Regions from separate parts of the Cellulomonas sp. Marseille-Q8402 genome, predicted to be linked through region 1. Evidence: riboswitches for the same ligand, from Rfam matches in the RefSeq annotation. Region 1 holds a riboswitch; each other region holds the start of a gene.
What was found. Region 1 has a riboswitch for S-adenosylmethionine ahead of ACWPWW_RS01515 (NAD(P)H-dependent oxidoreductase). Riboswitches for the same ligand answer to the same signal wherever they lie in the genome.

Region 1 (9,240 bases):
CACCGACCGGAACACCCACGAGTACGCCCAGGACACCGAGCGCAGCAGCGGCGACCGGGACAGCCGCATGAGCGCGAGCACCGTGCCGAGCCCGAACCCGATCACCGCCGCGACGGCCGTGAGCCGGATCGTCGCCCACACGCCCTGCAGCACCGACGGCCAGGTCAGGTACTGCGCGACGACGTCCCACTCCCACTGCGGGTTGGTCAGCAGGGAGCTGAGCACCATCGCGAGCAGTACGGCTACGCCGGCCGTCGCGACCCAGCGGCCGGGGTGCCGGGCGGGCAGCACCGGCAGGTCGGCCAGCGCCGTGGCGGTCGCCGGCGGGCCCGCGGGCGGCTCGACCACGACGGCTGCCGGGGCGCTCACCGCTGCACCAGCCACTTCTCGAAGGCGTGCGGCACGAGCTCGCCCGGGTAGTCGGCCGGCTCGAACAACGGCGTGTAGCCCGCCGCGAGGTACAGGCCGACCGCCTCGGGCTGACGGGGACCGGTGGTCAGGTACAGCCGCGGGTACCCCCGGGCGGCCGCGCGCGCCTCGAGCTCGTCGAGCACCACGCGGGCCAGGCCGCGGCGCCGGTGCTCGGCGTGCGTCCAGATGCGCTTGAGCTCGGCGGTCGGCACGGCGGGTGCGCCGTCCGCGTCGCGGGCAGCGGGGTCGGCGAGGCGCGCGGCGTCGCCGTGCTCGGGCTCGGTCCGCCGGCGGAAGGCCCCGCCGGCCACCGGCGCGCCCTCCTCCAGGACGAGCACGAGCTCGCCGTCCGGGGGCGCGATCTCGTCGGCGCCGTCGTGCTGCAGCTCGTCGCGCAGCTGCGCCGGCGTCAGCAGGCCGGTGTAGCGGGTGCTGTACTCGTGCGCCAGGCCGTCCAGCAGCGGGCCCACCAGCGGGTCCTGCAGGCGGACCGCGCGCACGGTCAGCCGCGCCGGGTCGGCCGGCCGCGGGTGCGGCAGGCTCGTCGTGGTCATCGGGTCACCTCGATCGGGTGAAGGGGTCGGACGTCGGACTGGCGGGGCCGGTCGGGCGGGGCGGGCGGGGCGGGCCGGAGCCGGAAGAGGCCCGCCTGCTGCAGCGCGGGGACGACGCGGTCGACCAGCGCGTCCAGGTCGGCCTCCGGTGACGAGGGCCGGACGACGAAGCCGTCGGCCGCGCCGGCCCGGACCCAGTCCGCGGCGACACCGGCCAGGTCCGCCCCGGTGCCGGCGAGCACCAGCGCGCGGTCCCCCGCCCGGCCGGGCTCGGCGTCGCCGGGACGCTCGACGGCGCGGACGAGGTCGAGGCGGGCCGCGGCGCTCGCCCGGTCGTCGGCGAGCGCGACGTCGACGTCCGCCAGGACCCGCACGGCGTCCGCGCGCCGGCCGGCCGCCGTCGCGGCGGACCGCACCAGCTGCCGCAGGCGGGCACCGCTCGCCGGGTCGGGGACGGCCACCCGCGCCACGTCGGCGTACCGGCCCGCGACCGCCGCGCCTGCCGGCCCGGTCACGGGGACCACGACGAGCGGGCGGACACCGGCGCCGGGCGCGGGCGCGGCCGCCGCCCGGCCGCGCACCGCGAACCGGATGCCCTCGTGGTCCACCCGGTACCGCCCCTGCCCGTCGCGCCGGACGGCCCCGGCGTCCTGCCCGCCGTCCCACGCCGCGACGACGGCGGCGAGCGCGGCCGCGGCGTCGGCCGCCCAGGCGGCGTCGTCGGCCTCGTCCCGGTACCCGGCCGGCGCCGCGAGCTGCCAGCCCGCGAGGGCGCCGGCCCGCTGGACGCCGCGGATCGCGGCCGCCAGGTGCGCCGGCTCGACCTCGCGGTGCGCCACGCCGGCGACCAGCGCGGTCTGCGACGCGAGCGGTGCCACGCGGGCGGCGGCCACGGCGGCGTCGAACCGGCCGGGCACCTGGCGCCGGCCGGGGTGCAGCAGCAGCGCGTCGCCGAGCACGACCAGGTCGAGCAACCCGCGGTCGGCGCGGTGCACCAGCCGGGCGAGGCGCTCGCCGTCGAACGGGCGCGCCGCCACCGTGGCGAGCGGCCCGTGCTCACCCGGGCGCGCGCCGACCGCGCTGAGGTCGACGCCGAGGACGACGTGCGTCGCGCCGAGGTCGGGCGGCTCGTGCGGCGGGTCGTGCGGCTCGTGCGGCACAGCGGCTCCGGCCGGGCTCGGGGAGGAGGCGGGCATGACGGCTCCGTTCGGGGACGGCGGTGCCCCGCGTCGCGCCCGGCCGGCCGGCCGGGGACGGCCGGCCGTGCTCGCGCAGGGAGAGCGGGTGCGCGGGCGGCGCCACCGTGCTCCGGATCATGCGATCTCCTCCTGCGCCCGCCGGGGCGGGCTCGCGCGTTGCCCGCTGCCGGTCGGCAGCGGACCTGGTCCTCACCCGGGGCACCCACCCACGCGGGGGTTGCCGTCCGACGAGCCGGGGCTTGGTGTCGGAGCTCATGACCTGCCGGACCCCGCCGACGCGCTGGCTCCCCAGGGAGTCCGTCGTCGTGGTCCGGTGCCGGGGAACATACGAACCGGCGTCCGCCCGCGTCAACGAATCCGTGCCGCGTCTCGCATCGCGGAGCGTTGTCACGGGACGAAGGTCCCAGCGGGACGCACGGTCCCGGATCGTGAGAAGTCGGCGGCACCTGCTCGGTGCTGGGCCGCATCGCTGCTAGACACCCGCCCAGGTCGAGAGTCCCAGCGCCAAGCCCCGGCTCGCTGGGCAGCAACCCCACATCACGGCGGGGTGCTCCGGGAGATGACCTGGCCGTCGGCCGGACGCCCGCGAGGGTGCCCGCTCCGCCGCGCGGCAAGCGTGATCGACCCTTTGCGAGGCACTCCATGACGTCCCGTCCCCCTGCCGTCGTCGCCGTCTCCGGCAACCCGCGACCCGGCTCCCGCACCCTGCTCGCGGCCCGCGCGGCCGCCGACCGCGTCGCCGCCCTGCTCGGTGGTTCCCCCGAGGTGGCCACCGTCGACCTCGCGGAGATCGCCGGGGAGCTGCTCACCCCCGTGCACCCCGCCGCCGACGCCGCGCTGGCCCGGCTCGCCGCCGCCGACGTCGCGGTGGTCGCGACCCCGGTCTACAAGGCCTCCTACACGGGCCTGCTGAAGGCGTTCCTCGACCTGTACGGCCCCGACGGCCTCACGGGCGTCGTCGTCGTGCCGCTCGTCGTGTCCGGCAACCCCGCGCACGCGCTGGTCGGCGAGGTGCACCTGCGCCCCGTCCTGGTCGAGCTCGGCGCGGTCGTGCCGACCCGCTCGCTCACCGTCACCGAGGGGCAGCTGGCCGACCTGGACGCCGTCCTCGACACCTGGCTCGTGCGGGCCGAGCCGGCGCTGCGCCGCGCCGCCGGCGCCGACGCCGGGCTCGCGGCGGTGGCGCGGTGACCGCCGAGCGCGCCGACCTCGACGCCCTGGAGCACCTCCTGGCCGAGCAGGACGAGCCGCAGCTCGACCCGCAGCAGTTCAAGTCCGTGTTCCGCCGGCACCCCGCCGGCGTGGCCGTGGTTGCGCTGCGCCACGAGGGGCGCCCGGTCGGGTTCACCGCGACCTCGGTGATCTCCGTGTCGGCGGCGCCGCCGCTGCTGGCGTTCTCGCTGGCGTCGACGTCCTCGTCGTGGCCCGCGGTGTCCGCGGCCCCGACGCTGGCGGTCAGCTTCCTGGCCGACCACCAGGACGACGTGTCGGCCCGGTTCGCGACCAGCGGCGTCGACCGGTTCGCCGACGGCGGCTGGACGTCCCTGACCACCGGCGAGCCCGTCATCGACGGTGCCGTGTCCTGGGTGCGCGCCCGCGTGCTCCAGCGCACGCCGGTCGGCGACAGCTACCTCGTGTCCCTGCGCGCGCTGTCCTCGAGCGCCGCGGCCGACGCACCCGCCGCCGCCACGGCGTCGCCGCTCGTCTACCACGACCGCAGCTACCACCGGATCGGCGACCACTCGGCGCTCTGACGCCGCCGCGCCGCCGTCCCCCACCACCTTTCCGGAGCCCTGACATGACCGTCCCCCCGCTGTTCCTCGGCCTCGACGTCGACGGCGCCGGCAGCCACCCCGCGGCCGCCGCCGCGTCCGGGCTGCCCGCCGCCGACCTCGTCTCCGGCGCCCGCCTGGCCCGCACCGTGCGGCACGCGGAGAACGCCGGCCTCACGTTCGCGTCGTTCGCGGACGCCGTCCTGCCCGCGACCCCCGGCGCCACCACCGCGGCCCGGCTCGAGGCCGTGACCCGCGCCGCGTTCGTCTCCCGCACCACCACGGCGATCGGCCTGGTGCCCGAGGTGCCGACCACCTACCCGGAGCCGTTCCACGTCGCCGCGCAGCTCGCGGCGCTCGACCTGGCCGCCTCCGGCCGCGGCGGCTGGATCGCCGCCGTCACCCCGGGCGGGGCGACGCCCGCCGCCTACGGCCGCGCCGCGGTGCCCGACCTCGACCGGGAGGCCCGCGACGTCGTCCAGGTGGTGCGCGACCTCTGGGACTCGTGGGAGGACGACGCCGTGATCCGCGACGTCGCCACCGGCCGGTACGTCGACCGCGAGCGGATCCACCGCGTGGACTTCACCGGGGAGAGCTTCTCCGTGGTCGGGCCGCTGATCACGCCCCGCCCGCCGCAGGGGCAGCTGGTCGTGCTCGCCCGGCCCGGCGACGTGGCACCGGGCGAGCGGGACGAGGAGCTGGTGGACGTCGCCCTCGTCGGGGGGCCGGACGTCGCGGCCGCGCGCAGGTCCGCCGCGGCCGCGCGCACGGCCGGCGCCGCGCTGGCCGCGATCGAGGTCGAGCTCGTGCTCGACACCCCCGGCCGACGCGCGCGGGACCGCCTGACCGAGCTCGACGCAGCCGGTCCCTGGTCGGCAGGTGCCCCGCTCCGGCACGTCGGTGACGCCGCCGGCCTCCTGGCGCTGCTCACCGAGCTCGCCGCCGACCCGTCGGTCGACGGGGTCCGCCTGCTGCCCGCCGTGCTGGACGTGGACCTGCCCGTGCTCGCGCGGGACGTGCTGCCCGCCCTGCGCGCCGCGCGGCTCACGGCCGCACCCCGGTCCGGCGCCACCCTGCGCGACCACCTGGGCCTGACCAGGCCCGCCAACCGCTTCGCGGGCGCCGCCCGCCGCACCGCCTGAGGAGCAGCACGATGACTGCGCACACCGAGCCCCCGATCACCCGGCCCGACGCGGAGGTCCACCTCGGCGTCTTCTTCCAGGGCGTCAACCACACCACCGTCTGGTCCGACCCCGAGTCCGGCTCCCAGACCGGCTTCGCGTCCTTCGAGCGCGTCGCCCGGACCGCCGAGCGCGGGTTGTTCGACGCGTTCTTCCTGGGCGAGGGCCTGCGGCTGCGCGAGAGCCGCGGGCAGCTGCACGACCTCGACGTCGTCGGCCGCCCCGACGCGATCACCCAGCTGGCGGCGCTCGCGGCCGTCACCGAGCGGATCGGCCTGGTCGCGACGCAGAACACCACCTACAACGACCCGGTGGATCTGGCCCGCCGGCTCGCGAGCCTCGACGTGCTGTCCGGCGGCCGTGCCGCGTGGAACGTGGTCACCACGGACAACGCGTGGACCGGGGCGAACTTCCGCCGCGGCGGCTACCTCGACCACGCCGACCGGTACGAGCGCGCCGCCCAGGTGCTCGCGACGGCGCGCCGCGTCTGGGACGCCTGGCCCGACCGACCCGACGCCGGCGGTCCGGTCGGGCACGTCTCCGTGCACGGACCGCTGCTCGACGCCGAGATCGACCCCACGACGCCGCGCAGCCCGCAGGGCCACCCGGTGATCTTCCAGGCCGGCGACTCCGCGCAGGGGCGGGACTTCGCGGCGCGCTCGGCGGACGTGATCTTCTCCCGGCACGGCAGCGTGCTCGCGGACGCGCTCGACTTCGCCGCCGACATCCGGTCCCGCGTCGTCGCGGCGGGTCGGCCCGCGGACGACGTGAAGATCTTTCCCGGCACCGCCATCGTGGTCGGCGACACGCCGGCCGACGCCGAGGAGAAGGCCCGCTGGGTCCGCCGGCAGCAGGTCACCCCGGCCACGGCGCTGCACCTCGTCGGCACCATCTGGGCGGAGGACCTCAGCGGCTACGACCCCGACGGCCCGCTGCCCGCGCACGACCCCGCGGTCGCCGAGCTCGGAGGTGAGGGCGGCTCGTCCACCACCGGCGCCCGGACTCTCGAGATCGCCGCCCGGTGGCGCGCGATCGCCGAGGCCGACGGGCTGTCGATCCGCGAGCTCGCCATCCGCGTCGCGGGCGAGGGCGGGTTCGTCGGGACACCGTCGGCCGTGGCCGAGCAGCTGGTGCGGTTCGTCCGGACCGGGGCGGTCGACGGGTTCAACATCAGCCCCTGGATCGTCCCGTCCGGGCTCGACGACATCGTCGACCGGGTCGTGCCCGCGCTCCAGGAGCGTGGCGCTTACCGCACCGCGTACACCGGCAGCACGCTGCGCGAGCACCTCGGCCTGCGGGGGCCGCTGACCCGTCGGGGGACGCCGGCGCCCGCGGCCGAGCTGGTCGACGCGTAGCGGGGGCCGAGGTCGTCCCACGCGCACCAGGTCATCAGTCCTGCGGGACGACCTCGTGCCGAGGTGACGACCTCGGCCTGCGGTCAGGCGGCAGCGCCACGGGTCAGGTGCGGCCGGGTCAGGGGGTCGAGGGGCGGAGGTCGAGGAGCAGGGTCGTGCCGACCGCCAGCACGAAGGCCACGAACGCCACCGACAGCCACGCGCCGAGGGCCGGTGCCAGCACGTGCGCCCCCGCGAAGCAGACGCCGCCCAGCACCACCACCGCGAGCACCCGGACCACGCCGGCCGCGGGCAGCGCCCGCCAGGCGCACCAGGCGACGCCGAGCAGCAGCACCGCACCGCCGAGCGCCCGGATCCCGGTGCCCAGCACGACGGCGAACGCGAGGACGAGGGTCACGGCCGCGACCACCCCGGTCGGCACCGACGGCAGCGGGCCGCGTGGAGCCGCGACCCGCTGCCATCCGGGGGTGCCCGTCACGCGTTCTCCTCGACCGCGGCACCGGCGAACTGCGACTGGTACAGCCGGTGGTACGCGCCGCGGGCGGTGATGAGCTCGTCGTGCGTGCCCTTCTCCACGATGGCGCCCTGCTCCATCACGAGGATCAGGTCGGCGTCGCGGATGGTCGACAGGCGGTGCGCGATGACGAACGACGTCCGGCCGTGCCGCAGCGAGGCCATCGCCTGCTGCAGCAGCCGCTCGGTGCGGGTGTCGACCGACGACGTCGCCTCGTCGAGGATCAGCACGGAGGGCTGGGCGACGAACGCGCGCGCGATCGTCAGCAGCTGCTTCTCCCCCGCCGACAGGTTCGCGGCGTCCTCCTCGAGCACGGTGTCGTAGCCCTGCGGCAGCGAGTGCACGAACCGGTCCACGTAGGTCGCGCGGGCGGCGTCGAGGATCTCCTCGTCCGTCGCCGTCTGCAGGCCGTAGCGGATGTTCTCCCGGATCGTGCCGGCGAACAGCCACGGGTCCTGGAGCACCATGCCGGTGCGCGACCGGGCGTCGTGCCGGGAGAGCGTCGCGATGTCCTGCCCGTTGACCAGGATCCGCCCGCCGTCCAGCTCGTAGAACCGCATGAGCAGGTTGACCAGCGTCGTCTTGCCCGCGCCCGTGGGTCCGACGATCGCGACCGTCTGACCGGGGCGCACCGTGAAGGACAGGTCGGTGATGAGCGGGTGCTCGGGGCTGTACGAGAACGACACGTGCTCGAACGCGATCGTGCCGTCGCCGTCGGCCGGGGCCGGGGCGTCCTCGTCGTCCGGGGCCTGCTCGTCCTCGTCGAGCAGCTGGAAGACGCGCTCGGCGGACGCCGTGCCGGACTGGACCACCGCGGCCATGCCGCCCAGCTCGGACAGCGGCTGCGTGAACATCTGCGAGTACTGGATGAACGCCTGCACGCTGCCGAGGCGCATCGTGCCGTTGGCGACCATCAGCCCGCCGAGCACCGCGATGCCGACGTACGTGAGGTTGCCGACGAACGACATGCCGGGCCAGATGATCCCGGAGAGGAACTGCGCCTTGAACGAGGCCTGGTAGAGCTCCTCGTTCTCCGCGCGGAACCGGTCCGCGAAGTCGCGGCGGCGGCCGAAGACCTTGACCAGCGCGTGGCCGGAGAACGACTCCTCGACGCGGGCGTTCAGCCGGCCGACCTTGCGCCACTGCAGCCCGAAGGCCTTCTGGGACCGCGGCCCGATGACCCCGAAGATCACGCCCATCAGCGGCAGCGACACCAGGGCGACCAGGGCCAGCTGCCAGGAGATCGAGAACATCATCACCAGCACGCCGATGACGGTGAGGACCGAGGTCAGCGCGCTGGACAGCGACTGCTGCATCGTCTGCGTGATGTTGTCGATGTCGTTGGTGACCCGGGAGATGAGCTCGCCGCGCTGCACCTTGTCGAAGTAGGCGAGCGGCAGCCGGTTGATCTTGAGCTCGACGGACTCCCGCAGCCGCCACATCGCCCGGACCATGACGATGTTGATGATGTAGCCCTGCAACCAGGTCAGGAACGCGCCGGCGACGTACAGCGCCAGCACCGTCATCAGCAGGCGCCCGAGCAGACCGAAGTCGACGCCCGCGCCCGGGACGAGGCCGTCGATCGCCTCGACCATGCCGGCGAGCTGGTCCTGGCCGTCCGCGCGCAGCCCCTCGACCGCCTGCTCCTGCGTGATCCCGGCCGGGAGCTGCCGGGACACGAAGCCGGTGAAGACCACGTCGGTCGCGCGGCCGAGGACGCGCGGGGCGAGCACGGTCAGCACCACGGCGGCCGTGCCCATCAGGGTGACCGCGACCAGCGCGGCCTTGTACGGGGCGAGCAGCCCGAGCATGCGGCCGAACGACTCCTTGAAGTTGTCCGCCTTGCCCGGCGCCACGCCGTCCCACGAGTCCGACGCCAGACGCGCCTGCTCGCCGAGCTCGATCTCGAGCTTCTCGTCCTCCGTGAGGGTCTCGTTGCTCATGCGCCGGCCTCCACCGCGAGCTGGGACTCCGCGATCTCGCGGTAGGTCTGGTTGGACTCGAGCAGCTCGGCGTGCGTGCCGAGCCCGGCCACGCGGCCGTCCTCGAGGACGAGGATCGCGTCGGCACCGGTCACCGTGGAGACCCGCTGCGCGACCACGATCTTGGTGACGTCGGGCAGCTCGCGCCACAGCGCCTGCCGGAGCCGGGCGTCGGTCGCGAGGTCGAGGGCCGAGAACGAGTCGTCGAACACGAGCACCCGGGGCCGGCGGACGATCGCCCGGGCGATCGCGAGCCGCTGCCGCTGCCCGCC
Region 2 (9,240 bases), 1.6 Mb from region 1:
CGGGACAGGACGCCGACCGGGCCGGCCCAGAGCCAGGCGGCGACGCGGGTGGCGACGTCCTCGCGGTCGGCGCCGGGCTGGGCGGCGAGCCAGCGCTCCCCCGCACCGCGCACGAACCCGACGGCGCCCGCGGCCCAGAGCCGGGCCCACGCGGCGTCGTCGCCCGCGTCCGACTCCTCGACGCCCAGAGCCCGGACGAACGGCGCGGCGACCATCTCGGTCACGGAGTCGAGGAACGGCCCGACGGAGCCGCCGCGGGTCACGAACGTGTAGACGTGCGGCGACGACTCGATCATCGCGAGGTAGCTGTCGACCATCCCGCGCAGCGCGTCGCGCGGCGTGCTGGCCCCGGTGGCGGCGGCGTCCAGCGCGTCCCGGATGTCGGCCACCACCGCCGCGGCGACGGCGAGCTGCAGGCCGTCCTTGTCGGTGAAGTACCGGTAGACGATCGACTTCGACGTGCCCGCGGCCGCGGCGATGTCGTCCATCGACGCGTCCGGCCCCTCGTGGTGCACGACGCGGCGGGCCGCGCGCACCAGCTCGGCGCGGCGGGCCTCGCGGTGGTCCTCCCAGCGGGTGGACCGGCCGTCGTCGGGCCGCGCGGCACCGTCGGCCGTCGCCGTCGACGTCTCCCGGGTGATGGGGCTCACAGAACCGACGGTATCAGGTACTGTGAGTTTCGGGCACTGCCGCAAGGGACCGAAGTCCTGGTCTTCGCGGGAGCCGCCCGGGACTGCACCACCCAGCGACATCGACGACGATGCGGGAGGACCCCCCATGACAGCCACCCCCAGCCCGACGCCCGGCGCCACGCGCGCCGTGGTCGTCGGCGGCAACCGGATCCCGTTCGCACGGGCCGGCGGCGCCTACGCCCGCGTGAGCAACCTCGACATGCTCACGGCAGCACTCGACGGGCTGGTCGCCCGGTTCGGCCTGCAGGACGAGGTGCTGGGCGAGGTGGTGGCGGGCGCGGTGCTCAAGCACAGCCGGGACTTCAACCTCACCCGGGAGGCCGTGCTCGGCTCGCCGCTCTCCGCCCGCACCCCCGCGTACGACCTGCAGCAGGCGTGCGCGACGGGCCTCGAGGCCGTGGTGTCGATCGCGAACAAGATCCGGCTCGGCCAGGTGGAGTCCGGCGTGGCCGGCGGCGTCGACTCGGCGTCCGACGTGCCGATCGCCGTCAGCGAGGGCCTGCGGCGCACCCTGCTGCAGCTCTCCCGCGCGAAGACCCTCCCGCAGCGGCTGCAGGCCGCGTCCGCGCTCCGGCCGCACGACCTGAAGCCCGCGACCCCCCGCACCGACGAGCCGCGCACCGGCCTGTCGATGGGCGAGCACCAGGCGCTGACCACCGCGCAGTGGGGCATCGCCCGGCAGGCGCAGGACGAGGTCGCGCTGGCCAGCCACCACCGGCTCGCCGCCGCCTACGCCGACGGGTTCTTCGACGACCTGGTCACGCCGTACCGCGGCCTCGTCCAGGACCAGAACCTGCGCGCCGACACCTCGCTCGAGAAGCTCGCGAAGCTCAAGCCGGTGTTCGGCACGCGCCTGGACACCCCGGCGACGATGACCGCCGGCAACTCCACCCCGCTCACCGACGGCGCCTCGACCGTGCTGCTGGCGTCGGAGGACTGGGCCCGCGCCCGCGGCCTCACCCCGCTGGCCGCCGTGGTCGACGCCGAGACCGCCGCCGTCGACTTCGTGCACGGCGAGGACGGTCTGCTCATGGCGCCCGTGTACGCGGTGCCGCGGCTGCTCGCGCGGCAGGGGCTGACCCTGGCCGACCTCGACTACGTCGAGATCCACGAGGCGTTCGCCTCGACGGTGCTCACCACCCTCGCCGCGTGGGAGGACAAGGAGTTCTGCCTCTCCCGGCTCGGCCTCGACGACGCCCTCGGCTCCGTGGACCGCGAGCGCCTCAACGTGCACGGCTCCTCGCTCGCGGCCGGCCACCCGTTCGCCGCCACCGGCGGGCGGATCGTCGCGAGCGTCGCCAAGCAGCTGCACCGCCGTCGTGCGGAGCTGCTCGCCGCCGGCGAGGACCGCCCGGTCCGCGCCCTGGTGTCCGTCTGCGCCGCCGGGGGCCTCGGCGTCGCCGCGATCCTGGAGGCGGCGTGACCAGCACCGACCGCTACCTGGACCTCGTCAACGGCGGGGTCACCGCCACGCTCGCGAAGCAGCTCGGGCTGCCGCGCCCGGCCCGGCTGCACCGGCACCGCCCGGGGTCGCCGCTCGTGGACGGCCCCGTGCTGGTGCTCGGGACCGGCGGCGACGCCGACACGCTCGCGCAGTTCCTCGCCGGCACGTCGCCCGAGCACAAGGGCTGGGACCTCGACGTCCGCCGGCACGCCACCGAGGGCACCCGGTTCGCCGCGGTGGTGCTCGCGCTGACCGAGGTCGAGCACCCGCAGGACCTCGCGGAGCCGCTGCTCGCCCTGGCGCCGGTGCTGAAGACGCTGGCGTCGCACGGCCGCGTCGTCACCGTGTCCCGGCCGGCGACCCCCGACCAGGCGCCCGCCGTCGCCGCGGCCCGCCAGGGCGTCGACGGCGCGCTGCGGTCCGTCGCCAAGGAGCTCCGCGGGGGCTCGACGGCGAACGGCGTGGTCGTCGCCGACGACGTGCCCGTCACCGCGCCGGGCGTGCTGGGCGCGCTGCGGTTCCTGCTCTCCGCCCGGTCCGCGTACGTCGACGGGCAGCTGCTGCCGGTCGACTCCGCCGCCGGTGCGCTGCCCGCCGACTGGGAGCGGCCGCTCGAGGGACGGGTCGCCGTCGTCACCGGCGCCGCCCGCGGCATCGGGGAGGCCATCGCCACGACGCTCGCCCGCGACGGGGCCACCGTCGTCGCGGTCGACGTCCCGGCCGCCGGGGAGGCGCTGGCCGCCGTCGCCAACCGCGTCCGCGGCACCGCGCTCCAGCTCGACGTCACCGCGGCCGACGCCGGCGACCGGATCCTCGAGCACGCGCTCGCCCGGCACGGCCGGCTCGACGTCGTGGTGCACAACGCCGGCATCACCCGCGACAAGCTGCTGGCCAACATGACGCCCGACCGCTGGGAGTCCGTCATCGCCGTGAACATCGCCGCGCAGCTGCGCATCAACGAGGCGCTGCTCACCTCCGGCGACTTCACCGACGCCCCGCGGATCGTCTCGCTCGCCTCGACCTCCGGCATCGCCGGCAACCGCGGGCAGTCCAACTACGCCGCGTCCAAGGGCGGCGTCATCGGCATGGTGCAGGCGACCGCGCCGCTGCTCGCCGCGTTCGGCGGCACCGCGAACGCCGTCGCGCCCGGGTTCATCGAGACCGACATGACGGCGCGGATGCCCGCCCTCACCCGGCAGGTGGCGCGGCGGCTGTCGTCGCTGCAGCAGGGCGGCCTGCCGGTCGACGTCGCCGAGGCCGTCGCGTTCCTCGCGTCGCCGCAGGCCGGTGGCGTCGCCGGGCAGGTGCTGCGGGTGTGCGGGCAGAGCATGGTGGGGCGGTGACGGCCGTCGCCGCCCCCGGGACCCGCCGCGAGGTCGAGCTGCGCGAGCCGCCCGGCCTCGGCGCGCTCTACGCCCGGGCCGGGCTCGCGTCGGGCCGCGCGGCGGTCGGCGGTCCGCTGCGCCGCGCGCTCGGCGGGGCCCCGTCCGCGCCCCGGTCCCCCGTGCTGCCCGCCGTCCTGCACCGGCTCGACGACGTCCGGCCCGACCCGGGCGCCCTCACCGCCTACCAGCACCTGGTCGGCGAGCCGGCCGGCGACGTGCTGCCGGCCGGCTACGTGCACGTGCTCGCGTTCCCCGTCGCGACCGCGCTGATCGTGCGCGCCGACTTCCCGCTGCCCGCCCTCGGGATGGTGCACCTGGCCAACCGCGTCGAGCAGCGCGAGCCGCTGCGGGTGACCGACCTGCTGGACGTCCGGGCCTGGGCGCAGGACCTGCGGCCGCACCGCAAGGGCGCGCAGGTCGACCTGGTGACGGAGGTCCGGCGCGCCGGCTCCGCGCCGGGCGACGTCCCCGCGTGGCGCGGGGTGTCCACCTACCTCGCGCCCGGCGTCCGGCTGCCGGGCGCCGCGCCCGAGGAGGCGGCCCGGGCCGAGTTCGTCCCCCCGGCCCCGACCGGGCGGTGGGCCCTCGACGCCGGGACCGGCCGCCGGTACGCGGCGGTGTCCGGCGACGCGAACCCCATCCACCTCACGCCGCTCACGGCACGGGCGCTCGGGTTCCCGCGGGCCATCGCGCACGGCATGTACACCGCCGCGCGGGCGCTGGCCGACGTCGGCGCCCGGCGCGGTGAGGCGTACACGTGGGACGTGGAGTTCGCGGCACCGGTGCTGCTGCCCTCGTCGCCCGCGGTGCGGGTGGGACGTGGCGAGGACGGGAGCGGGTGGACGGTCGTGGCGTGGGACGGGAAGCGGGGGAAGCTGCACCTGTCGGCGGCGGTGCGACCGCTGGTGTGAGGTGTGCCGGCGTACGCGCGTCAGGTGAACAGCGACCGCCACATCTGCTGCACCAGCCCGCCGCGCGTGAGGCGCTTGTGCTCCTCGTGCCAGTACCGGGCGGACTCCAGCGAGAGCCGGATGAACTCCTGCTCGCGCTCCCGCGCGCGCCGGGCGTCGTCGTGCCCGCCGGTCCGGGGCTCGAAGCGGCTGAGCTCGAGGCGCCAGAGGGCCTCGTCCCGTGCGTCCTCCTCGGCGAGCGCCTGCCGGCGCGCCGCGCGTCCGCTCGGCCTCGTGGGCCGCCTGGTGATGTCGGTCCGGTCAGTCATGTCGGTGCTCCTGCTCGTCCTCGGACCCCCCGGGCCACGCTATCGCCGCGAGCGCGACGGTCACAGGGGTGGTTGCCGCACGCCCCAGCGCCGACATCACCGGAGCCACGTCCTGCCGCCGGTCGTCGTCGGCGCGCTCGACGGCCCAGCGGTACGCGTCCCACCAGTGGGCGAAGTCGCGGTCCTCGACCTGCGCAGCCCTCGCCTGCGCGATCGAGGCCTCGGCCCGCCGTCGCTCCTCGCGGGCCATCGTGACGTCCGCGCGGATCCGCGACCGGGCCGCCGTCAGCGCGAGCACCGCGGCGACGACCGCCGCGACCGCGGCTGCGCCGGGCGACAGCAGGAACGCACCCACCCACTCGGCCGGGCCGGCCGAGTGCGCACCCGCTGCGATGACGTCCCGCATCTCCATGCCAGCACGCTACGGCGGCGCGGACCGCCGGCGGCCGTCGTCCACAGGCTCGATCCGGGATGCCACCCTGGTCCCATGACCACCCCGCCCGAGGACACGCTGGAGCTCTACGCCGGACCGCTCGAGCCGGAGGGCGACTACGACCGCCTCCTGCTCGACGGCCACGACCTGGCGGGGGTCGACGCCGAGAGCAGCCGGTTCATCGAGTGCCTGCTGCGGGGCTGCGACCTCGACGGCGCGACGGTCGACCACGCGCACCTGGTGGACACCACGCTGGCGGACTGCCGCGCCGGCACGTTCCGCGCCCGGTCCGGGACGTGGCGGGACGTGACGCTGCGCGACTGCCGGTTCGGCGCGCTGGAGGCGTTCGGCGGCTCGTGGGACCGGGTGACCGTCGAGGGCGGCAAGATCGACTACCTCAACCTGCGGGACTCGCGGGTGCAGGACGTGCGGCTGGTCGGCTGCACCATCGGGGACCTGGACCTGGCGGGCGTGAAGGCCGCGCGCGTCCGGTTCGAGGGCTGCCGGATCGGCCGGCTGGACGTCACGCGGGCCCAGCTGCGGGAGGTCGACCTGCGTGGCGCGGACCTCGCCGGGCTCGACGGCACGGCGGGGCTGAAGGGCGCGACGATCAGCAACCAGCAGCTGCTGGAGCTGGCGGGGGCGCTCGCCGCGCACCTCGGCGTGACGGTGCGCTGAGGCGGTCCGGGCCGGCCTGCCCCCCGCTCGGGCCGACCCGGACCGCGTCTGCGGGGAGGCCTCAGTCCTCCACGGCCGGACCGCACGCGGCGGCGGCGGTCGCGGCGATGGTGTCGATGCCCGACACCGCCGGCCGCGGGCGGGTGTCCCCCGCCACGGTCCAGCAGCCGTCGACGACCTCGTACGCGGCGCGCGGGCCGTCGGTGACGAACGCCCGCAGGCCCGCGAGCAGCCGGTCGACCGTCTCGGCCGTGGTGCCGACGCCGACCGAGGCGCGGATCGCGCCGCCGGAGACGCCGACCCGCGCCAGCAGCGGGTGCGCGCAGAACCGCCCGTCGCGCACGCCGATGCCGTGCTCGGCGGACAGGTACGCCGCCACCAGCCCGGCGTCGTGGTCGCCCACGGTGAACGCGACGACGCCGACCGGGTCGCTGGAGTCCGACCACAGCCGCAGCACGCGCGCACCGGGGACGTCCGCGAGCCCGGCGACGAGGCGGTCCCGCAGCGCCTGCTCGTGCGCGGCGAGCGCACCGGCCGGCAGTGCGGCCAGGGTGTCGCACGCCTCGGCGAGCGCCACCGCGCCGAGCACGTTGGGCGAGCCGCCCTCGTGCCGGGCCGGCGCGGGCTGCCAGAGCGTCCGGTCGGTGCGGACGTCGCGCACCGCGCCGCCACCCGCGAGGTACGGGGTGCCCGTGTCCAGCCAGTCGCGCCGGCCGATCAGGGCACCCGCGCCGAACGGGGCGTACGTCTTGTGGCCGGAGAACGCGACGTAGTCGACGCCGCTGGCCGCGAGCGAGAACGCCCGGTGCGGCAGCAGCTGCGCGCCGTCGACCGCCACCCGCGCACCGGCCTCCTGCGCCAGCGCGACCACGGAGGCGATCGGCAGCGCCTCCCCGGTGACGTTGGACGCGCCGGTGACCGTGACCAGGGCGTACGGCTGCCGGGCGAGCTCGTCGCGCAGCGCCGTCAGCGTCGCGGCCACGGTCGGCGCGGCGGGCAGGATCGTCGCCGTCCGGCCGGACCCGCGCACGGAGCGGACCCAGGGCAGCAGGTTGGCGTGGTGCTCGACGTCGAGGACCAGGACCCGGCCGCCGTCCGGCACGCAGCCGGCCAGCAGGTTGAGCGCGTCGGTGGTGTTGCGCGTGATGACGGTGACGTCGTCCGCGCGTGCCCCGACGAACCGCGCGACCGCGGCCCGCGACGCCTCGTACAGCGCGGTGGACACCTGCGACAGGTACCCGGCGCCGCGGTGCACGGACGCGTACAGCGGCAGCACCTCGACGACGCGGGCGGCGACCTGCTCGAGCGCGGGTGCGGACGCCGCGTAGTCGAGGTTGGCGTACGGCACGGACCGGCCGTCGACCAGCGGGACGGGCGTGTCGCCGCCGACGACGGGCAGGAGAGCGGTCTGGGCCGGTGCACACGAGGTGGTTCCGGTGACGGACATGGGAGTACCCCCGAACGATCGGTGGGGAGCCCGTCACGGACCGGGCGACCCCGCGCTTGCCGGCCGCCGAACGGCGGTCGACCAGGTCGTCACCCGGGGCACCCCGCCGCGGAGGGAGGGTTGCCGGCCAGCGAGCCGGGGCTTGACGCTGGCGCTCATGACCTGCGTCGAGGATGGGACGGCCGCCGCGGACGTGTCAACCGCGGTCCACGGACCGGTCCGGGTGAACCGCGCCGCGGCGGTGATGGCGTAGCATCGCCGCACCATCCAGAGCGGCTGAGAGATCTGGCTCGACGACGCCGCAGCAACCCGCGGACCTGGGCAGTTGCCGGGCCCGGCCGAGGGTGCTTCCGCCAGAACCGATGGAGGACACGCATGACCGACACCGACGACCGCCTGCGCTACCGCCTGCTCACCGGGCCGGACGACCGCACGTTCTGCGAGCGGGTGAGCGCGGCGCTGGCCGAGGGCTACGAGCTGCACGGCAGCCCCGCCGCGACCTTCGACGGGCAGCGGGTGGTGGTGGCGCAGGCCCTGGTCCTGCCGGCCGCGACCTCCGGCAGCGCCCAGGTGCGTCCGCTGTGAGCGCGCCCTACGCGGGTGACCTCACCCCGCAGGAGGCCTGGGACCTGCTGCTGTCCGACGACCGCGTCGTCCTGGTGGACGTCCGGACCGAGGGCGAGTGGCAGTCGGTCGGCGTGCCCGACACCGCGGACGCCGGCGAGGGCCGCACGGCCTTCGTGCAGTGGACGGACGGGTTCGGCCGCCCCAACCCGCGGTTCCTCGACGAGCTCGCGGACGCCGGCGTGACGGCCGACGACCCGCGCCCGGTCGTGTTCCTGTGCCGGTCGGGTGTGCGCTCGGTCGCCGCGGCCAGCACCGTCACCGCCGCCGGCCTGGGCCCGGCGTACAACGTGCTGAGCGGGTTCGAGGGCGACGTCGGCCCCGACGGGCAGCGCGGGCACTGGGGCTGGCGCGCCGCCGGCCTGCCCTGGCGCGAGGCGTGAGCGGCGACGCCGGGACGGCTCCCGGCCCGGCGGCCTGGCGCGACGACCGCCTGCCGCTGGAGGGGCTGCGCCCGGACACGCTCGCCGTCCGCGGCGGCAGCGTGCGCACGCCGTTCCAGGAGACGTCCGAGGCGCTGTTCCTCACCCAGGGCTACGTCTACGCCCACGCCGCGGACGCCGAGGCGGCGTTCGCGGGCGAGGCCGACCGGTTCCTCTACTCGCGGTACGGCAACCCGACGGTGTCGACGTTCGAGGAGCGGCTGCGCCTGCTCGAGGGCGCCGAGGCCTGCTACGCCACCGCGTCCGGCATGTCCGCGGTGTTCACCGCCCTCGCCGCGCTGGTCCGCTCCGGGTCGCGCGTCGTCGCGGCGCGGGCGCTGTTCGGGTCGTCCGTGGTGATCTTCGACGAGATCCTCGCGAAGTGGGGGGTGCGCACCGACTACGTCGACGGCCACGTCCCGTCGCAGTGGGAGGAGGCGCTGGCGACCCCGGCGGACGTCGTGTTCTTCGAGACGCCGTCCAACCCGATGCAGGACCTGGTCGACATCGCCACGGTCAGCCGCCTCGCGCACGCCGCCGGCGCGGTCGTCGTGGTCGACAACGTGTTCGCCACCCCCGTGCTGTCCCGCCCGCTGCTGCTCGGCGCCGACGTCGTCGTGTACTCGGCGACCAAGCACATCGACGGGCAGGGGCGCGTGCTCGGCGGGGCGATCCTCGGCTCCGACGCGTTCGTGCACGGCCCGGTGCAGACCCTGATCCGGAACACCGGGCCGTCGTTGTCCGCGTTCAACGCGTGGGTGCTGCTCAAGGGGCTGGAGACGCTGTCCCTGCGCGTCCGGCACCAGACGGCCTCGGCGCTGACCCTGGCCGGCTGGCTGGAGCAGCACCCGGCGGTGGCGCAGGTCCGGTACCCGTACCTCCCGTCGCACCCGCAG
Region 3 (9,240 bases), on a different contig from region 1:
TCTCCCCGGTGTCCGGCACCGTCGTCGAGGTCAACCAGGAGGCGGTCGACGAGCCGTCCGTCGTGAACAGCGACCCCTACGGCGCCGGCTGGCTGTTCCGGGTCGACGTCACGTCGACCGGCGCGCTGCTCACCGCCGACGAGTACGCCGCCACGATCACGGGCTGAGACGTACCCGAACGGCGGTTAGCCCGTTCGGGTGGTTCTGCCGCGGGCCCGGGGATACCGCTTGCCGGGCGATGACCTGGGCCTTCGGCAGTAGCACACGTCCCACGTCCGGCGCATCCTCCGGTACCCCCCAGAAATGGGTGAGATTCGAACTGCGATGGCGGCGGCCACACTTGCCGATCAACCGGTAGACGGCAGCCGGGTATCCCAGCAGCCGGTACTCGTCGCACGCAGACCGGAGGACAGCATGGCCATCCTGGAGATCGCCCCCACCACCTCCAGCATCCTCGGCGAGCCGCTCACCACGCGTGAACGGGTCGTCCTGGCCGAGCTGGCAGAGGACGTGACGCTGGAGGACATCGCGCGTCGCCTGTTCGTCACCCGCAACACGGTGAAGTCCCAGGTGCGCTCGGTGTACCGCAAGATCGGCGTCTCGACCCGCGCCGAGGCCGTCGCCTGGGCGACGGCAGCCGGCATCCGCTGACCAGCCCGCCGGCCCGCGCCGGCGCCACCCGCCCGCCCGGCTCGCCCCGGGCAGACGGGCACGCACGCACCAGGCCGCGTCCCGCCGACCACGGCGGGCCGCGGCCTGCGTCGTCTCAGCCCGTCACCCGGACGACGTGCGCGGCCAGGTCCCGGACCGGCGGCGTGGGCCGGCGCGAGCGCGCCCAGACCATGCGGAGCGTGCGGCTCAGGTCGACACCCTCGACCGGGACCGCGAGCAGGTCGCCGCGGGCGATCTCGTCGGCGACGGTCAGCCGGGACAGCACGGCCGCCCCGGACCCGCCGCGGACGACGTTCTTCACGGCCGAGGTCGAGCCCAGCTGGGCCGGCGACCCCGACAGCGGGTGCCCGGCGGCGGCCAGCGCACGCTCCAGCACCGCGCGCGTGCCCGACCCGGCCTCGCGCACGGCCAGGGGTGCTCCGCTCAGGTCCGCCGCGGTCAGGGGGCGTCGGCGGCGCGCCCACGGGTGGCCCGGTGCGACGACCACGACCAGCTCGTCGTCACCCACCGAGCGGGCGTGCAACCCCTCGGCCACGTCCGGGCCCTCGACGAAGCCGAGGTCCGCGCGACCGTGCAGCACCGCGTCCATCACGTCGCGCGAGTTCGCGACCACCAGGTCCACCACCGCCGCGTCCGCGGGCCTGGAGGCCAGCCAGCCCGGCACCAGGTACTCCGCGACGCTGAGGCTCGCCGCGACCCGGACGCGCCCCTGCTGGGCGGTGCGCAGGGCCCGCACCTCCCGCTCCAGCGCGTCGGAGGCCGCGAGCACGTCCCGCGCCCGCCCGAGCAGCGCCGTCCCCGCCGCGGTGAGGCGCGTGCCTGACGACGCGCGGGCCACCAGCGTCAGGCCGGTCTGCCGCTCGAGCCGGCGCAGGCCGGTGCTGACCGAGGGCTGCGCCAGCCCGAGCGCCCGGGCGGCGCCGGAGAGCGAGCCGTGCGCGTCGACGGCGTCGAGGAGCTCGAGGGCGCCCAGCGGGATGCGCCGTTCCGGCTCCGTGTCCATAGCCTCAGGCTAGAGCCAGCCAGGCAGGTCGGCGTTCCGCCGGCCGCCCGGGCCCCGCACCGTAGGAGGGTGCCTCCCGTCCCGCCCGGTGTGTCCGCCGCCACCCGCACCGTCCCGCGCCGCGTGCTCGGCCTCCACCGCGCGGTCCTGCCCGGTCTCGCGGTCGCCCTGGTCGTCGGCGCCGCGTGCCTCGGGCTGACCGCCGTCGTGCCGGTGCTGCCCGGCCTGCTGCTGGCGATCGTCCTCGGCGCCGTCGCCCGGTCGGCCGGTCTGCTGCCGGCGGTCCTGGAGCCGGGCCTCGCGTGGACGGGCCGCCGGGTGCTCCGGGCCGGCGTCGTGCTGCTCGGGCTCCAGCTGTCGCTCGGCGACCTGCTGGGCCTGGGGCTGGGGGAGGTGGCCGTGCTGCTGGTGACCGTCGCCGCGACGTTCGGCGCGACGCTCTGGCTGGGGCCCCGGCTGGGCGTCGGGCGGCGGCTGACGCTGCTCGTGGCCACCGGGTTCTCGATCTGCGGTGCCGCGGCCGTCGCCGCGATGAGCCCGGTCGCCGACGCCGACGAGGACGAGGTGGCCACGGCCGTCGCGCTGGTGACCGTGTACGGCAGCCTGGCGCTGGTCGCGATCCCGGTGGTGTCCGGGGTGCTGGGGCTCGCCGACCGCACGGCCGGGCTGTGGGCGGGCATGTCGGTGCACGAGGTCGCGCAGGTCGTGGCCGCGGCCGGGACGGTGTCGGCGGCGGCGCTGTCGGTGGCGGTCGTGGCCAAGCTGGCCCGCGTCGTGCTGCTCGCGCCCCTGGTGGCGGGCGTCGGGCTGAGCCGCCGCCGGTCCGCGCCCGTCCGGACGTCCGGTGCCCGGCCGCCGCTCGTCCCGCTGTTCGTCGTCGGGTTCGTCGTCGCGGTGGCCGTGCGGTCCGCGGGCCTGGTGCCCGACGCCGTGCTGCCGGCCGTGAAGCCGGTGACCACCCTGGCGCTCGCCGCGGCGATGACGGCGCTCGGCACGCAGATCGACCTCGGCCGCCTGGTGCGGACGGGTGGTCGGCCGCTCGCGCTCGGCGCGGTCGCGACGCTGGTGGCCGCCGGGGTGAGCCTGGCGGGCCTGCTCGTCGTCGCCTGACCGCCACGCGCCGGGCACCGACCCCTGGCAGACTCGGCCGCATGAAGCCGCCCGTCCTCGTCGTCGCCGCCGCCCTGGTGGACGATCTCGACGCCCCCCGCGCGCTGCTCGCCGCCCGGCGCCGGTCGCCCGCGAGCCTCGCCGGCCGCTGGGAGTTCCCCGGCGGGAAGGTCGAGCCGGGTGAGCGGCCCGAGGACGCGCTGCACCGGGAGCTGCGCGAGGAGCTCGGCGTCCGGGTCGCCCTCGGTGGCGAGCTGGCCGGGCCCGACGACGGGTGCTGGCGGCTGAGCGACACCTACGTCATGCGGCTGTGGCTGGCCGAGGTCGCGTCCGGGGTCCCCGAGCCCCTGGTCGAGCACGACGAGCTGCGCTGGCTGCCGAGCGGGCAGTGGCGCGCCGTGCCCTGGCTGGACGCCGACGTGCGCATCGTCGAGGCGCTCAGCGAGGCCGTCGAGGGTGACGCCGCGCGCGTCTGACCAGCACGTTCACCTCTGGGCGAACACCCTGGGCCTCGATCTGGCACTCGGCACCCGAGAGTGCTAGAACATCTCTCGTAGCCCTCTCGGCGCGGCCGCGCCGGGGCAGCACGGTCCCGGACCGTCCGGGACCGCGTGGACGCTTCCGAGGAGGTGACGGGCTGTGGCTACGCGATTCGACCCGTTCCAGGAGATGGACCGGCTGATGGGCCAGGTGCTCGGCTCGCAGCGTGCCGCCGCGACCATGCCGATGGACCTGTTCCGCGCCGGCGACCACTACGTCCTGCACGTCGACCTGCCGGGTGCGGACCCCGGGACCATCGACGTGAACGTGGACGACCGGACGCTGACCATCCGCGCCCAGCGCACGGCGCGCACGGAGGACGGCGTCCAGTGGCTCGCCAAGGAGCGCCCCGTCGGCACCTACGCGCGGCAGCTGACCGTCGGCCGCGGGCTCGACCTGGACGCCATCTCCGCGTCGTACGCCGACGGCGTGCTCACGCTCACCATCCCGGTGGCCGAGGAGGCCCGGCCGCGCCGCATCGAGGTCAGCACCGGTGGGACACCGGCGACCATCGAGAGCGCGGGCGCGTCACGCGAGGCGCACGCGTCCGCCTGACCCGCCGCCCGGCCACCACGCCGACGCCCCGGCCCCCTCGGCGCGAGGGGACCGGGGCGTCGGCGCGTGCGGGTCAGGCCGTCGGCACCGCCAGCGACGACCGCACGGTGCGGGTCGCCGCGAGCACGTGCTCGAGCGTCGGGGTCACCTCGGCGTACCGGCGGGTCTTCAGGCCGCAGTCGGGGTTGACCCAGAGCTGCGCGGGGTCGACCACGCGGACCGCCTCGGACAGCAGCTCGGTCACCTCGGCCTCGCTCGGGACGCGCGGGGAGTGGATGTCCCACACGCCCGGCCCGATGCCGCGGGGGTAGCCCTCGCTGGCGATGTCGCCGAGGATCTCCATCTTCGACCGGGCCGCCTCGATCGACGTCACGTCGGCGTCGAGCCCGTCGATCGCGCCGAAGATCTCCCCGAACTCGGAGTAGCAGAGGTGCGTGTGGACCTGCGTGTCCGGCCGCACGCCCGAGGTGGCGAGGCGGAACGCGGCGACCGACCAGTCGAGGTAGGCGGCGTGGTCGTCGGCACGCAGGGGCAGCAGCTCGCGCAGGGCGGGCTCGTCGACCTGCACGATCGCGGTGCCCGCGGCCTCCAGGTCCGCGATCTCGTCACGCAGGGCCAGCGCCACCTGGTTCGCGGTGTCGGCCAGCGGCTGGTCGTCGCGCACGAACGACCAGGCGAGGATCGTCACCGGGCCGGTGAGCATGCCCTTGACGGGCTTCGCCGTGAGCGACTGCGTGTACGTGGTCCACGGCACCGTGATCGGCGCGGGGCGCGAGACGTCGCCCCAGAGGATCGACGGGCGGGTGCAGCGGGAGCCGTACGACTGCACCCAGCCGTGCTGCGTGACCGCGAACCCGTCGAGGTTCTCGGCGAAGTACTGGACCATGTCGTTGCGCTCGGGCTCGCCGTGCACCAGGACGTCCAGGCCGATCTCCTCCTGCAGCGCGACGACGCGGCGGATCTCCGCCTTCATCTCGTCCTCGTACTGCGCGGCGGTGAGCTCGCCACGGCCGAACGCCGCGCGGGCCACCCGGATCTCCGGCGTCTGCGGGAACGACCCGATGGTCGTCGTCGGCAGCACCGGCAGCTGCAGGCGCTCGGCCTGCGCGGCGGCTCGGTCGGCGAACGCACCGCGCCGGAACGCCTCGGACGACAGACCCGCCAGGCGCTCGCGGACCTCGGGCCGGACGACACCCGCGGCCTCGGCGCGGGACCGGCGCGCGTCGGCCGCGGCCAGCAGCTCGGCGTGCACGGCCTCGCGGCCCTCGGTCAGGCCCGTGGCCAGCGTGACGACCTCGGCCGTCTTCTGGTCGGCGAACGCGAGCCAGGAGCGCAGCGTCGGGTCCAGCTGCGTCTCGTCCTCGACGTCGTGCGGCACGTGGAAGAGCGAGGTCGACGTGCCGATGGACACCTGGCGGGCACCCAGCCCCTCCAGGCCCTCGAGGGCACCGAGCGCCGCGTCGAGGTCGGCGCGCCAGATGTTGTGCCCGTCGACGACGCCGCCGACCAGCACCTTGCCCTCCAGGCCGGGTACCGGGCCGGCCGGGGCGGCGCCCCGGACCAGGTCGAGCGCCAGGCCCTCGACGTCCGTGCCCGCCAGCACGGGGAGCGCGTCGCGCAGGTCGCCGTACGGCGCGGCGACCAGGATCGCGGGCCGCTCGGCGGCGGGCAGCTCGGTCGCGAGCACCCGGTAGGCCTCGGCCGCGGCGCCGAGCAGCCGGTCGGCCGGGACGCCGGTCGAGTCGGACACCAGGGCCGGCTCGTCCAGCTGCACCCACGTCGCGCCGGCGCGGGCCAGGTCGCGCAGCAGCTCGGCGTACACCGGCAGCACGTCGGCCAGGCGGTCGATGGGCAGGAAGCCCTCGGGGGCGTCCTCGGTCGGCTTGGCGAGCGCCAGGAACGTCACCGGACCGACCAGCACCGGCCGGGTGAGCACGCCGTCGGCCAGCCCCTCGGCCAGCTCGCGGACCGGACGGTCGCTCGCGTACCGGAAGGTCGTCGCGGGGCCGATCTCCGGCACCAGGTAGTGGTAGTTCGAGTCGAACCACTTGGTCATCTCGAGCGGCAGGTCGTCCCCGCGGCCGCGGGCGACCGTGGAGTAGCCGGCGAGGTCGAGGCCGCCGTCGGCGGTGGTCAGGTCGGCGAACCGCTCCGGGACCGCGCCGAGGACGGCCGCGGCGTCGAGCACGTGGTCGTAGAACGAGAACGCGCTCGGGATCGCGGGCAGCGTGGTGTCCAGGCCGAGCCCGGCCAGACGGGTGCGGGTACGGCGGCGCAGGTCCGCGGCGGTCGCCTCGACCTCCTCGGCGCTCGCGCGCCCGGCCCAGAACGCCTCCAGGGCCTTCTTGAGCTCGCGGCGCGGCCCGATCCGGGGGGAGCCCAGGACGGTGGCGGCGGGGAACGGGTGGGTCTGGTGCTCGGTCATCTCTCGCCTCGGCCTGGTGGGGACAGGGGTCAGGGTGGTCGTGGGGGCCGGTTCGACGCGGCTGTGGGCGGTGGGGCCGTCTCCGCCCAGGCCGGCACCGGCGAGCAGGTCCAGCGCGGGACCGTGGGTGTTGAACGTGTACAGGTGCACGCCGGGCGCGCCGCCGTCCAGCACCGCGTGCACCAGGTCGACGCCGAGCCGGGTGCCGGCCCGGTGCCGCCGGGCGACGTCCGCGGGGTCGTCCGGGTCGAACGCGTCCAGGCGCGCCAGCACGTCCGCGGGGACCGGGACGCCGGTCGCCTGCTGGACGCGGCGCAGGCGGGCCGGGTCGGTCATCGGGATGATCCCCGGGACGATGGGGATGGTCACCCCCGCGTCGCGGGCCAGCGTCACCAGGCTCGGCGTACGACCCGGCGTCGTAGAACACCTGCGTGATCGCGAAGTCCGCACCGGCCTGCTGCTTGGCCAGCAGCGCCTCGACGTCCTGCTGCAGCGTGCCGCCCGAGCCGGCGTTGCCGCGAGGGAACGCGGCCACCGCGACGGACAGCGGCCGGGAGGCGGCGCGCACCGCCTGCGCCGGGCTCGACGCGCACCGGCGCCGCTCGATCTCCCGGAGCAGGCCCACGAGCGCGCTCGCGGTCGGCAGGCCGTCGGGGTGCGGCTCCCACGAGTGGTCGGCCGGCGGGTCGCCCCGCAGCGCGAGGAACGAGCGGACGCCCTCGTCCAGGAACTCCTCGATCGTGTCGGCCAGGTCCTCGCGCGAGGTCCCGACGCAGGTCAGGTGCGCGATCGGCGTCAGCGACGTCTCGCGCAGCAGCCGCCGGACCAGCGCGCGCGTCGTGCGGCGGGTGCTGCCCGAGGCGCCGTAGGTCACGGACACGAAGTCCGGGCGCGCCGAGGCCAGGCTCCTGCACCGTCGCCCACAGGCGCGGGGCGGCGTCCGGGTTCCGCGGCGGGAACAGGCTCGAACGACACCGTCGGGCGGTCGACCGCGCCGAGGCCGTCCGCGACCACGTCGCCGTGGCCCGGGTGCAGGGGTACGCCGGTACTGCTCATCGTCGCCTCCATCGAACCTGGCGGAAGCACCCACACCCTCCACGCGGAGGGGGTTGCTGCGACGTCGACGAGCCAGGTCTCTCGGTCGCTCTGGATGGTGCGGCAACCCTAGGACGCGTGCGGGTGGGCGTCCAGTGCCCCTGACGCGTCACGTTCTCGTGGCCCGGATCACACCGGCGGGCGCGCGCCCGTGCGGGTCCGGCGGCCCCGTGCGAGGCTGCGGGAGGTGAGCCCTCGTGACCTGCGCCGCGTCCCCCGCCCCGCCGACCGCGACCGCCTGGACGTGCGCGACCTCGTCGCCGACGCCGCCACGGGCGCGCAGGCCTGCTCGGAGAGCACCGCGCGCAGGCTCGGGGAGCGGCCGGTCTGGGACGCGCGGTCGTCCGCGCTGGTGTGGGTCGACATCGACGGCCGCGCCGTGCACCGCTGGGCCGACGGCGACCCCGCCCGGGACACCGTGCTCAGCACCACCTCACCGGTGGGCGTCGCGTGGCCGACCTCCTCGGGCGGGCTGCTGCTCGCCACGGCCGACGGCCTCGCGGTGCACGACGGCACCCGGCTCGGCCCGCTGACCCGGCCCGAGGACATGCCCGACGACTACCGGTTCAACGACGGCGGCTGCGACCCGGCGGGGCGGTTCTGGGTCTCGACCCTGCCGCGGAGCGGGTCCGCAGGTGACGGCGTCGTGCTCCGGGTGGTCGGCGGACCGGGCGGGCTCGAGGTCGACACCGCCCTCACCGGCGTCGCGCTGGGCAACGGGATCGCGTGGAGCCCGGACGGCAGCGTGCTCTACCTGACCGACACGGACGCGAAGGTCGTCCACCGGCTCCCCTACGACGTCGCGGCCGGGACGGCGGGGGAGCCGGAGCCCTTCCTCGCGTTCAGGCCCGACGGGCCCGGCCCCGACGGCACCGCGGTCGACGCCGAGGGCGGGCTGTGGATCGCCACGTACGGCGGCGGGCACGTGCTCCGGTTCGCGGCCGACGGGACGCCGCGGGGTGCGTACGCGGTGCCGGTGCCCGACGTGACCTGCCCGGGGTTCGGGCCGGCGGGGTCGGGGGCGCTGTACGTCACGACGGCGTCGAGCGGCGGGTCGTGGACCGGCGGCGACGCTCTGCCGGGGCCGGCGTCCGCCGAGGAGGAGCGGGGCGGGGCGGTGTTCCGGGTCGACGTGGACGTGGACGGGTCGCCGGTGCGGGAGTTCGCGGACGGGTGAGGTCGCGGTGCGCGCGTGGCCTCAGGCGCGCGCCAGCACCACCGGGCAGTCCGCGAGGTGGTCGTCGACCATCCCGCACGCCTGCATCGCGGCGTACGCCGTCGTCGGGCCGACGAACCGGAACCCGAGCGACTTCAGCTCCTTGGCGAGGGCGACCGACTCCGGCGTCGTCGCCGGCACGTCCGCGAAGGTCCGGGCGCGCGCTCGGTCCGCCGCCGGGGTCGCGTACGCCCAGAACAGCGCGTCGAGCGTCCGGCCCTGGGCGTGCAGGTCCAGCAGCGCCCGGGCGTTCGCGATGGTCGCCGTGATCTTGGCGCGGTTCCGGATGATCCCGGCGTCGGCCATCAGGCGCTCGACGTCGTGCTCGTCGTACGCGGCGACCACGGCGGGGTCGAAGCCGGCGAAGGCCTCCCGGAAGGCCTCGCGCTTGCGCAGCACGGTGATCCACGCCAGCCCCGACTGGAAGGCCTCGAGCGTGACCCGCTCGTAGAGGGAGCGCTCGCCGTGCACGGGCACGCCCCACTCCTCGTCGTGGTACCGCTCGTAGAGGGGGTCGCCGTCGCCGAAGCACCGGCGGCCGGCCGGGCGTGCGCCCGCGGTCGCGGCGGTCACGGGGTGCTGGACCTGGTTCTCCACCGGCGGTGCCGGCTCGGCGGGGTCCCC

Region 2: it holds a riboswitch for S-adenosylmethionine, as region 1 does, so the genes downstream of both, ACWPWW_RS08895 (aminotransferase class V-fold PLP-dependent enzyme) here and ACWPWW_RS01515 (NAD(P)H-dependent oxidoreductase) in region 1, are expected to answer to the same signal.
Region 3: it holds a riboswitch for S-adenosylmethionine, as region 1 does, so the genes downstream of both, ACWPWW_RS11195 (methylenetetrahydrofolate reductase) here and ACWPWW_RS01515 (NAD(P)H-dependent oxidoreductase) in region 1, are expected to answer to the same signal.

The regions. Positions count from the first base shown of each region.
Region 1 is NZ_CBCPLX010000001.1:320,518-329,757, reverse strand. Features, by position in the region: gene ACWPWW_RS01530 (amino acid ABC transporter permease) at 1-369, opposite strand, end outside; gene ACWPWW_RS01525 (GNAT family N-acetyltransferase) at 366-965, opposite strand; gene ACWPWW_RS01520 (LLM class flavin-dependent oxidoreductase) at 962-2,161, opposite strand; SAM riboswitch class IV at 2,311-2,424, opposite strand; SAM riboswitch class IV at 2,652-2,787, shown strand; gene ACWPWW_RS01515 (NAD(P)H-dependent oxidoreductase) at 2,807-3,355, shown strand; gene ACWPWW_RS01510 (flavin reductase family protein) at 3,352-3,918, shown strand; gene ACWPWW_RS01505 (LLM class flavin-dependent oxidoreductase) at 3,963-5,078, shown strand; gene ACWPWW_RS01500 (NtaA/DmoA family FMN-dependent monooxygenase) at 5,090-6,472, shown strand; gene ACWPWW_RS01495 (hypothetical protein) at 6,591-6,950, opposite strand; gene ACWPWW_RS01490 (ABC transporter ATP-binding protein) at 6,947-8,929, opposite strand; gene ACWPWW_RS01485 (ABC transporter ATP-binding protein) at 8,926-9,240, opposite strand, start outside.
Region 2 is NZ_CBCPLX010000001.1:1,927,406-1,936,645, forward strand. Features, by position in the region: gene ACWPWW_RS08860 (TetR/AcrR family transcriptional regulator) at 1-650, opposite strand, end outside; gene ACWPWW_RS08865 (acetyl-CoA C-acetyltransferase) at 778-2,115, shown strand; gene ACWPWW_RS08870 (3-oxoacyl-ACP reductase) at 2,112-3,479, shown strand; gene ACWPWW_RS08875 (MaoC family dehydratase) at 3,476-4,432, shown strand; gene ACWPWW_RS08880 (hypothetical protein) at 4,453-4,740, opposite strand; gene ACWPWW_RS08885 (hypothetical protein) at 4,733-5,152, opposite strand; gene ACWPWW_RS08890 (pentapeptide repeat-containing protein) at 5,228-5,851, shown strand; gene ACWPWW_RS08895 (aminotransferase class V-fold PLP-dependent enzyme) at 5,913-7,298, opposite strand; SAM riboswitch class IV at 7,346-7,461, opposite strand; SAM riboswitch class I at 7,559-7,667, shown strand; partial or broken gene ACWPWW_RS08900 (DUF1737 domain-containing protein) at 7,674-7,862, shown strand; gene ACWPWW_RS08905 (rhodanese-like domain-containing protein) at 7,880-8,305, shown strand; gene ACWPWW_RS08910 (O-succinylhomoserine sulfhydrylase) at 8,302-9,240, shown strand, end outside.
Region 3 is NZ_CBCPLX010000002.1:22,211-31,450, reverse strand. Features, by position in the region: gene gcvH (glycine cleavage system protein GcvH) at 1-167, shown strand, start outside; gene ACWPWW_RS11225 (LuxR C-terminal-related transcriptional regulator) at 415-651, shown strand; gene ACWPWW_RS11220 (LysR family transcriptional regulator) at 767-1,675, opposite strand; gene ACWPWW_RS11215 (YeiH family protein) at 1,745-2,785, shown strand; gene ACWPWW_RS11210 ((deoxy)nucleoside triphosphate pyrophosphohydrolase) at 2,827-3,261, shown strand; gene ACWPWW_RS11205 (Hsp20/alpha crystallin family protein) at 3,425-3,880, shown strand; gene metE (5-methyltetrahydropteroyltriglutamate--homocysteine S-methyltransferase) at 3,954-6,698, opposite strand; partial or broken gene ACWPWW_RS11195 (methylenetetrahydrofolate reductase) at 6,763-7,179, opposite strand; SAM riboswitch class I at 7,367-7,462, opposite strand; gene ACWPWW_RS11190 (SMP-30/gluconolactonase/LRE family protein) at 7,588-8,577, shown strand; gene ACWPWW_RS11185 (DNA-3-methyladenine glycosylase I) at 8,599-9,240, opposite strand, start outside.